2 regions of the Bacillus sp. TCT6 genome follow, and region 2 is predicted to be linked to the other one. Evidence: riboswitches for the same ligand, from Rfam matches in the RefSeq annotation. Region 2 holds a riboswitch; the other holds the start of a gene.
The links. Region 2 has a riboswitch for S-adenosylmethionine ahead of metI (cystathionine gamma-synthase/O-acetylhomoserine thiolyase). Riboswitches for the same ligand answer to the same signal wherever they lie in the genome.
Positions count from the first base shown of each region.

Region 1: it holds a riboswitch for S-adenosylmethionine, as region 2 does, so the genes downstream of both, AC0ONG_RS23780 (methionine ABC transporter ATP-binding protein) here and metI (cystathionine gamma-synthase/O-acetylhomoserine thiolyase) in region 2, are expected to answer to the same signal.

Region 1 is NZ_JBVYHX010000001.1:4,607,020-4,612,106, reverse strand. It holds gene AC0ONG_RS23795 (toprim domain-containing protein) at 1-310, shown strand, start outside; gene AC0ONG_RS23790 (thioredoxin family protein) at 314-622, shown strand; gene AC0ONG_RS23785 (hypothetical protein) at 775-1,119, shown strand; SAM riboswitch class I at 1,245-1,352, shown strand; gene AC0ONG_RS23780 (methionine ABC transporter ATP-binding protein) at 1,533-2,558, shown strand; gene AC0ONG_RS23775 (methionine ABC transporter permease) at 2,551-3,216, shown strand; gene metQ (methionine ABC transporter substrate-binding lipoprotein MetQ) at 3,240-4,052, shown strand; gene metQ (methionine ABC transporter substrate-binding lipoprotein MetQ) at 4,124-4,930, shown strand.
Region 2 is NZ_JBVYHX010000001.1:3,920,892-3,925,978, forward strand. It holds gene AC0ONG_RS20000 (bifunctional homocysteine S-methyltransferase/methylenetetrahydrofolate reductase) at 1-848, opposite strand, end outside; SAM riboswitch class I at 919-1,028, opposite strand; SAM riboswitch class I at 1,232-1,342, shown strand; gene metI (cystathionine gamma-synthase/O-acetylhomoserine thiolyase) at 1,437-2,549, shown strand; gene metC (cystathionine beta-lyase) at 2,546-3,709, shown strand; gene AC0ONG_RS20015 (cysteine hydrolase family protein) at 3,876-4,388, shown strand; gene AC0ONG_RS20020 (ArsR/SmtB family transcription factor) at 4,822-5,087, shown strand, end outside.

The sequences.
Region 1 (5,087 bases), 690 kb from region 2:
TACATCAGATAGAAGAAAGATTGAATCTATTATTCGTGAACCGGTGGAAATTGTTTGTACAAATGGTACAATTGGTTTATCGAAAATGGATGAGCTCGTTGATCAGTTTTTTGATAAGGAAGTGTATGTGCTAGTAGATGCTGATGATGCTGGAGAAAAGTTAAGGAAACAATTTCGAAAAGAATTTCCGCAAGCCGAGCATATCTATATTGATCGCTCATACCGAGAAGTGGCAACTGCGCCATCTACACACTTAGCAAATGTATTATGGGGAGCCGACATTGACGTTTATACAGAATATTTACGGTAAGGAATGATAGAAGTGATTGATTGGACAGGAGCCGAAGCTACATCCCTAATAGAGAACGAAGAAAAAACAGTGTTATATGTATATACTCCAATGTGTGGAACATGCCAATTAGCAAAAAAGATGTTAACAGTCGTTGAGATGACAATTGAAGAGTTGAAAATTGGGATGTTAGATTTAAATTATGCTCCACATTTAGCAAAAGAGTATGGGATTGAAAGTGTACCTTGTTTACTTGTTTTTGAAAATGGGACACTGATGAAGAAGATATACGCATTTCATTCGGTTGAATATTTATATACGGAATTAAAGTAGGCGGCAAAATTTTTGCCGCCTCGACATATTTCTTGGGAAATATGTCGAGATGCAGGATGGATACAGTATTTGTCGAGCGAAAATAACAGGATTGCTCTTTAGTGAGAGGGAATGGTATGTAATAGAAAGTGATATGAAGGATGTGATTTAGGGTGAGATTATATTCTTTGCTTCAATCATTTGTAAATTACGCTAATGGTCAATATCATTTAGAGCCGCTTTTAAGACGAGAGGAAAAAACTGTTAATTTCCGTTTGGGAGATGAAAGTTGTTCGTTACAAATTTCAAGAGATTATATAGAGCTGGTACATGAGGAAAGAGGAACGGAACAAATCATTTGCTTAGACGAAAAGGATATAGAACAATTGGTTAATGGAAATGTACGATTGCAAATGTTAATGAACGATGGACGTGTACAATATTCGGGAACGTATCGAACGATGCTATTAGTCGAATCGATGTTTCATATATGTAAACCGATGTCAGTAGGTGCTTAAAATTCTGAAGGTTCATTTTTTGCGAAAATTTCTGTTGACATGGTGTTTGGATATTGATACAATTCAATTCATAAAATATAGACAATTTCATAAATTACAAATCAGACGAAAATTGAATCTGATTTCTCTTATCAAGAGAGGTGGAGGGACTGTGCCCTGTGAAGCCCGGCAACCGTCAACTTATGTTGAAATGGTGCCAATTCCTGCAAAGCAAATGCTTTGAGAGATGAGAGAGAGGGATAATGTTGTTATATACGCACATAAACCTTTCTGCTTCTCTAAAGCAGAAAGGTTTTTTTATTGTTTGAATGTGGAGGACATTCAAACAATAAAAGTAGTGATAACGGTGGACTACACGCATTAAACATAAAAAATTGCGGAGTCGACCTAAACAAAAAAAGGGGTGATACATCATGATTCTATTAGAGAATGTAAAGAAAATATATAAAGCAAAAAGCGGTGATGTCACTGCTGTAGATAACGCCAATTTAAAAATAGAAAAAGGCGAAATATTTGGTGTTATCGGATATAGCGGCGCTGGGAAAAGTTCTTTAATCAGATTGTTTAATCAGTTAGAAAAACCGACTTCTGGCCAAATTACAATTGCGAATCGTGTTATATCAACAATTACAGGAAGTGAACTTCGTAAGGCAAGGCAAGAAATCGGAATGATTTTTCAACACTTCAACTTACTTTGGTCACGAACTGTACGTGAAAATATTGAGTTTCCACTTGAAATTGCAGGTGTTGATAAAACGAAGAGAAGAAAACGTGTTGATGAATTAATTCATCTTGTCGGATTAGAAGGAAGAGGAGACGCGTACCCATCTCAGCTGAGCGGGGGACAAAAACAACGCGTTGGGATTGCAAGAGCATTAGCTAACAACCCACAAGTACTTTTATGTGATGAAGCAACGTCGGCTCTTGATCCAGAAACGACAGATCAAATTTTGGATTTACTATTAGACATCAATAAGCGCCTTGGTTTAACAATTGTACTCATTACACATGAGATGCACGTAATTCGAAAGATTTGTAATCGAGTGGCGGTAATGGAGAGAGGAAAGATTGTAGAAACGGGTCCAGTACTTGATGTATTCCGTAATCCGAAGCAAGATATTACGAAACGATTTGTACAGCAGTTAACAGATTCTGAAGATACAAATGAAATGATTGAAAGTTTAATTGAAAAATATCCAGATGGAAAAGTAATTCGTTTGCAGTTTATTGGTGAGGCTGTAGAAAGACCAGTGCTTCAACGATTGATGCAACGCAGTGATATAGAAGTTAGCATTTTGCAAGGAAATATCGCACAAACGAATAACGGTTCTTACGGTAGTTTAGTTGTTCATTTAAATGGTGAGGAAACAGCGATCCAGCAAGCAATAGAAGGAATTCATCAAGATCAAGTAGAGCTGGAGGTGATTGCACATGGATAAGTTACTCGCAAATGTTGATTGGAATCAAATGTTAGAAGCAACGGGTGAAACGTTATATATGACGGCAATCGCAGCTCTTGCGACATTTGTTTTAGGACTAATTTTAGGATTGTTACTCTTCATGACAGCAAAAGATAATTTATGGGAAAACAAATCAATTAATACGGTGATTGGAGCATTCGTAAATATATTCCGTTCTATACCGTTCATCATTTTAATTATTTTATTAATCCCATTCACAAAGATTCTTCTTGGAACAATTCTTGGAGCAAGTGCAGCGCTGCCGGCTTTAATTATTGGAGCGGCACCATTCTACGCGAGAATGGTTGAAATCGCACTTCGCGAAATTGATAAAGGTGTAATTGAAGCTTCAAAAGCAATGGGAGCAAAAACAAGCACAATTATTTTGAAAGTGTTAATTCCAGAATCGTTACCAGCATTAGTATCTGGTATTACGGTTACGACAATTGCTTTAGTAGGATATACAGCAATGGCGGGAGTTGTTGGTGCTGGTGGCCTTGGAACACTTGCTTACTTAGAAGGATTCCAAAGAGGAAATAACGATGTAACAATCGTTGCGACAATTTGTGTGTTACTAGTTGTATTTTTAATTCAGTGGATTGGTGATAGTTTAACGACTCGAATAGATAAACGATAATAAAAAACGGGAGGATGTTTCAAATGAAAAAATTATTACTTACGGCACTTATTTCAACTTCAATTTTTGGCTTAGCTGCTTGTGGCGGGAAAGATAAAGATGAAAAGAAGCTTGTTGTTGGTGCTTCTAACGTACCGCACGCTGAAATTTTAGAAAAGGCAAAACCGTTACTTGAGAAAAAAGGAATTGAATTAGAAGTGAAAAAATTCCAAGATTACGTGTTGCCAAATAAATCGTTAGCGGATAAGGATTTAGATGCAAACTACTTCCAGCACATTCCGTATTTAGAAAAAGAAATTAAAGATAAAAAGTATGACTTTGAAGTAGCAGGGAAAATTCATTTAGAGCCAATTGGTGTATATTCTCAAAAATATAAGAGCTTAAAAGAACTTCCGGACGGAGCGACAATTATTATGAGTAATTCTGTTGCTGACCATGGACGTGGTTTAGCAATTTTACAAAAAGAAGGTATTTTAAAAGTTAAAGATGGGGTAGATCCAGTTAAAGCAACTCCAAAAGATATTGCAGATAATCCGAAAAATCTAAAATTCAAAACGGATATCGAGCCTGGTTTATTGCCACAAGTGTATAACAATAAAGAAGGCGACGCTGTTTTAATTAACTCTAACTATGCAATTGATGCAAAGTTAAATCCGGAAAAAGATGCAATTGCAATTGAAGGAAATGATTCACCGTACGCAAACATAGTAGCTGTTCGTAAAGGCGATAAAGATAAGAAAGAGATTAAAGCTCTTGTAGAAGTATTACATTCTAAAGAAATTGAAGACTTCATTAATAAAGAATATAAAGGGGCAGTTGTTCCTGTAAAAGAATAATTGCTGAAAAGGGCTGGTGTATGCCAGCCTTTTTTATAACTACATAACTATAGGGGAGAAGGGGACATCATATGAGAAAGATTCTATTGTCAGTTGTTACAGCGCTGTCTGTATTTACATTAGCTGCTTGCGGAGGGAAAGAAGAGAATAAGCTTGTTGTTGGAGCTTCTAACGTGCCGCACGCTGTTATTTTGGAGAAAGCACAGCCAATCTTAGAGAAAAAAGGCATTAAGTTAGAGATTAAAAAGTTCCAGGATTATGTACTGCCAAATAAAGCGTTAGCGGATAAGGAAATTGATGCGAACTACTTCCAACACATTCCTTACTTAGATAAAGAAATTCAAGAAAAGGGATATAAAATTGTAAACGCAGGAAAAATCCATTTAGAGCCAATGGGGATTTATTCTAAGAAATATAAAAGTTTAAAAGAATTGCCAGATGGCGGAACAGTTATTATGAGTAATAACGTAGCGGAGCGTGGCCGTATGCTCGCATTGTTACAAAAAGGCGGCGTTATTAAATTAAAAGACGGTGTAGATGTTGTTAAAGCGACAGTAAAAGATGTTGTAGAAAATCCGAAAAACTTAAAGTTTAAAACAGATGTAGAGCCTGGATTGTCACCAAAGCTGTATGAAAATAATGAGGGAGATGCTTTATTTATTAATTCGAACTATGCAATTGATGCAAAATTAAATCCAACGAAGGATGCAATTGCGATTGAAGGATCAGACTCTCCGTATGCAAACATCATTGCAGTTCGTAAAGGTGACGAGAAGAAAAAAGAAATTAAAGAATTAGTAGAAGTATTGCATTCAAAAGAAATTCAAGACTTTATTAATAAAGAATATAAAGGTGCTGTACTTCCGATAAGTGAATAATTATAAGGAAAGGACTGGGAATTTACCGGTCCTTTTTTCTTTATATAAATAAGAAGAAAGGTGTATCATATAAAGGTGAAAAGGAAATACTTATATACATTTGTGAAAAAACGGTTACTTTTTTTCGTCGTTTGCGATATCATTTTATTTGATATAA
Region 2 (5,087 bases):
TTCGCAACAGCGCGCTTCATACTTTGAATATGTTCTGGAGTCGTACCACAACAACCACCCAATAATCGAATACCTTGCTCAATAAATCTCGGTGTCATCGCTTCAAAATAAGCTGGGCTTCCCTCATATACATAACGTCCCTCCACATAATTCGGGAGACCTGCATTTGGGTATGCTGATAAATAGCCATTTTGCGGAATCGATATCATTTTGAAAGCTTCCGTCATATGAAGCGGCCCTAGTTGACAATTCAATCCAACAACATTTGCACCGCAATCTATAAGTTGCTTTAATATTTCATTGACATCATTTCCATTTTGAGTCGTACCTGCTTCATGTAACGCTAATTGAGCAACAATTGGAATATTCGTTTGCTTACGCAATACTTTAACGGCATGAAGTAATTCAAATTCATCGTAAAAAGTTTCTAATAGTAATCCATCAACCTGCTCTTCTAGTAAAGCCCCTGCCTGTTCAAGTAGCATAAACTCCCTTTCCATATCAGTCGTTGTAACGGCTCCGATGTGTTTCATACCACCAATTGTTCCTAAAATTGCATTTCTGTCTGTAACAGATGCTTTCGCCAGTTTTACTGCCGCTCTATTAATTTCTGTAACTTGATTTTCTAAACCATACATACGTAATTTCGTCTCATTTGCCCCATACGTATTCGTTTGAATTACATCTGCTCCAGCAGCTACATATTGTTTATGAATCGATATAATTAAGTCTGGATCAGATACATTCAATTCTTCAAAGCTACTTTGCAAACCATGTGAATGCAATAACGTCCCAACCGCACCATCACCTATTACAATTCCTTTTGATAATAAATCTAGTAATTTCACGAATCTCCCTCATTTCTATCAATATAAAAACCCCCTCTTCACTTTGAAGAGGGGGACATAATCGTTCCTCCTCTTATTATGCAAAACATTCGTTTTGCAGGTATTAGCACCGTTTCAAACATTTCGTTTGAAGGTTGCCGGGTTTCACAGGGCCTTTCCCTCCACCGCTCTCAATAAGAGTTGTCTTTATTATTTTATTTATGTAGCTAAAAGGAAATGCGTTCCCCTTTTAACAATGTTTGTTAATTTTTTAATAAATTTAGCATGCACAAAAGTAAAAGTCAATGATACTTGCGGAAAAATAAAAATTATTTAAAATAAACTTGCAATTCAATTATCTTTTGTTGTAAAGTTAAAAACATAATAAAAATTTCATACGAACATTCTTATCTAGAGAGGTAGAGGGACTGGCCCTATGACGCCTCAGCAACCATTAACAGTTTGTTAATAAGGTGCTAATTCCAGCAAATTGTGAAAGATTTGACAGATGAGAAGAAGACTCTATTCAAACCGAAAGCCTTCTTCTTAGAAGGCTTTTTTTATTTTATATTCACTTAATGTTTCAATTTAAAAAGGAGGAATTTTCACATGTCAACAATCGAAACAAAACTAGCACAAATCGGAAATCGCAGTGAAACTACAACAGGAACGGTTAATCCACCGGTTTATTTCTCAACCGCTTATCGTCACGAAGGAATTGGTAAATCTACTGGCTTTGACTATTCACGAACTGGCAATCCAACTCGCGGTCTTTTAGAACAGGCAATCGCAGACTTAGAATATGGCGAACAAGGTTATGCCTGTAGTTCAGGGATGGCGGCTGTTCTCCTCGTCCTTTCTCTATTCCGCTCTGGAGACGAACTTATTGTATCTGAAGATTTATACGGAGGAACGTATCGATTATTTTCTGAGCACGAAAAAAAGTGGAATGTTCGATGTAGATACGTAAATACACAATCTATTAAACAAATTGAGCAAGCTATCACAACTGAAACGAAGGCTATTTTCATAGAAACTCCAACTAATCCATTAATGCAAGTTACTGATATTGCTGCTGTCGCAACTGTAGCGAAAAGGCACGGACTACTTCTTATTGTAGACAACACATTCTACACACCTTATATACAGCAACCATTAACAGAGGGTGCTGACATTGTACTCCATAGCGCAACGAAATATTTAGGGGGACATAACGATGTACTAAGCGGACTTGTCGTTGCAAAAGGAATGGAACTTTGCGAGGAAATCGCTCATTATCATAATGCATCAGGCGCGGTTTTAAGCCCATTTGACTCATGGTTATTAATTCGCGGTATGAAAACGTTAGCGCTTCGCATGAGACAACATGAAGAAAATGCGAAAGCAGTTGTTGCATATTTAAATGATGAAAACGGGGTGACAGATGTATTTTATCCAGGAAGAGGCGGCATGATTTCATTCCGCCTTAAAGATGAAGCTTGGATTAATCCATTCTTACAATCTTTATCCTTAATTACATTTGCAGAAAGTCTTGGTGGTGTAGAAAGTTTAATGACTTATCCAGCAACGCAAACACATGCTGATATTCCTGAAGATATTAGAACAGCAAACGGTGTATGCAATCGTCTTCTTCGATTCTCCGTTGGCATTGAAAATAGTAACGATTTAATTCAAGACTTAAAGCAAGCCATTAAACTCGTAAAAGAAGGTGTAAAAATATGAGCTATTCTATAGATACACTCTTACTACACAACCAATATAAACATGACTCACAAACGGGCGCTGTGAACGTTCCCATTTATAACACATCAACTTTTCACCAGTTTGATGTAGATACGTTCGGAAAATATGACTATAGCAGGTCAGGAAATCCAACTCGTGAAGCTCTTGAAGATATCATTGCTTTATTAGAAGGTGGAACAAAGGGATTCGCCTTTGCATCAGGCATTGCAGCGATTTCCACTGCATTCCTCCTTCTTTCACAAGGTGATCACGTACTCATTTCAGAAGATGTATACGGAGGCACTTACAGAGTGATAACTGAGGTACTCTCCCGTTACGGTGTTTCACATACATTTATTGATATGACCAATTTAGAAGAAATAAAACAAAACATTAAACCAAATACAAAGCTCTTTTATGTAGAAACACCTTCTAACCCACTTTTAAAAGTGACAGATATCCGCGAAGTTTCTAAACTTGCAAAATCTATTGGCGCTCTTACTTTTGTTGATAATACTTTTTTGACACCACTATTCCAGAAACCACTTGAACTTGGAGCTGATGTCGTTCTTCATAGTGCTACAAAATTTATTGCTGGTCATAGTGATGTTACTGCCGGATTAGCAGTAGTAAAAGATGCAGAACTCGCTCAAAAGCTTGGATTTTTACAAAATGCATTCGGTGCTATTTTAGGGCCTCAAGATTGTTCTCTCGTACTTCGTGGCCTAAAAACATTGCATGTACGCCTCGAGCATTCAGCTAAAAATGCCAATAAAATTGCACATTATTTACAAGAGCACGCTAAAGTACAAAATGTCTATTATCCTGGATTACAAACGCATCTCGGATTTGATATTCAACAATCTCAAGCAACATCAGCTGGAGCGGTCTTATCGTTTACTTTGCAGTCAGAAGATGCACTCCGCCAATTTTTGTCAAAAGTAAAATTACCCGTTTTTGCAGTTAGTTTAGGAGCGGTAGAGTCAATTCTTTCTTACCCAGCAAAAATGTCACATGCAGCACTGTCGCAAGAAGCTCGTGATGAAAGAGGGATCTCTAATTCATTACTTCGGTTATCAGTTGGCCTTGAAAATGTTGACGATTTAATATCCGATTTTGAAAATGCCCTTTCTTATGTAGAAGAACCTGTAAATGCATAGAATGAATAGAAGATATGAAATTAAGTTTTCATATCTTTTTTTATGCTGTCTACCATACTCGTTTTAGTGCTTTTCTATCTATATAGTTCATTAAAAAATAAAATTTTTATCTATTTCCAAGTAATGGATTAATTGATATATTAAGAAATAAAAAGGAGCAAAAATAATGGATACTTGTACAGATATTTTAATCGTTATCGATTTACAAAATGGAGTATGTTATAGCGGAGAGCATCTATTTGATTTACAGAACTTACTAACAAAAGTAAATCAAAGAATTTCTTCATACAGAAAATTAAATAAACCAATCCTTTTTGTTCAACATTGTGATGATGATTTAGTACCCGAGAAAGAAAATTGGGCTATTCATACCGATCTAGATGTTCAAGAACAAGATTTTTTTGTAAGAAAAACACATGCAAATTCATTTTATAAAACAAACTTAAAAGAAATTTTAGATCAATTATCTGTAAAGCGCATTGAATTTTGTGGTGCCCAAACAGAGTACTGTATGGATGCTACGATTAAGTTTGCCCACGGACTGGGATACGAAAACTTTATGGCACAGAAAACAACCTCTACGTTGAAGAATCCTTTTATGTCCGCAAAAGAGACGATTGATTTTTACGAGAACATATGGAATCACAGGTTTTTAACGTTGCTAAAAGATGAATTTTAGAATAAATGACTAATGACTTGATTATCCTAAGATTTATCAGCTGTAATCAAATATTTCGTTATCATCATAAAGAAGCGAATTACATTCAGCTTCTTTTCTTTTAAACTGTTTTATATTCTATATATATCATTACAATTCCTTTGTCTTATTATTTTAAAAATTTTGTATATTCATTTGAAAGAATAAGAAAATCATGATAAAATTGTGTTACAAATATATCTATATCTTTCAATTTTTAAAACGCATCGAAATTTTCACCCAAAAATTTTATTTTACAAAAACGTGCTAATTTACCTATTTTATTTACATCAGGGTCTCTTTTCTTACAATTTCTTTACTTTAGGACTTTTTTTCTGCAACAACTATTTTCTTTTCTTTAAATTTTTGGTATGTATAGTATGGTATAATAGCTCACACGGAGGTGGAAAAGAACATGTTAGAAACCTTTCAAAAAGAATTAGAACTATATGAAAGTAATGCAGAATTATTAAAAGTACTAGCTCATCCTGTTCGTTTATGTATCGTAAAAGGATTAATTGAGCGCGGTCCAAGCAACGTTTCTACAATGTATACTGGCTTAAACATGCCACAATCTACAATTTCACAGCATTTAGCAAAATTAAAAAGCGCTAAAATCGTTTCTAGTGAAAGAAAAGGATTGGAAATTTATTACAAAGTAGAGAACGAAACAATAATTCA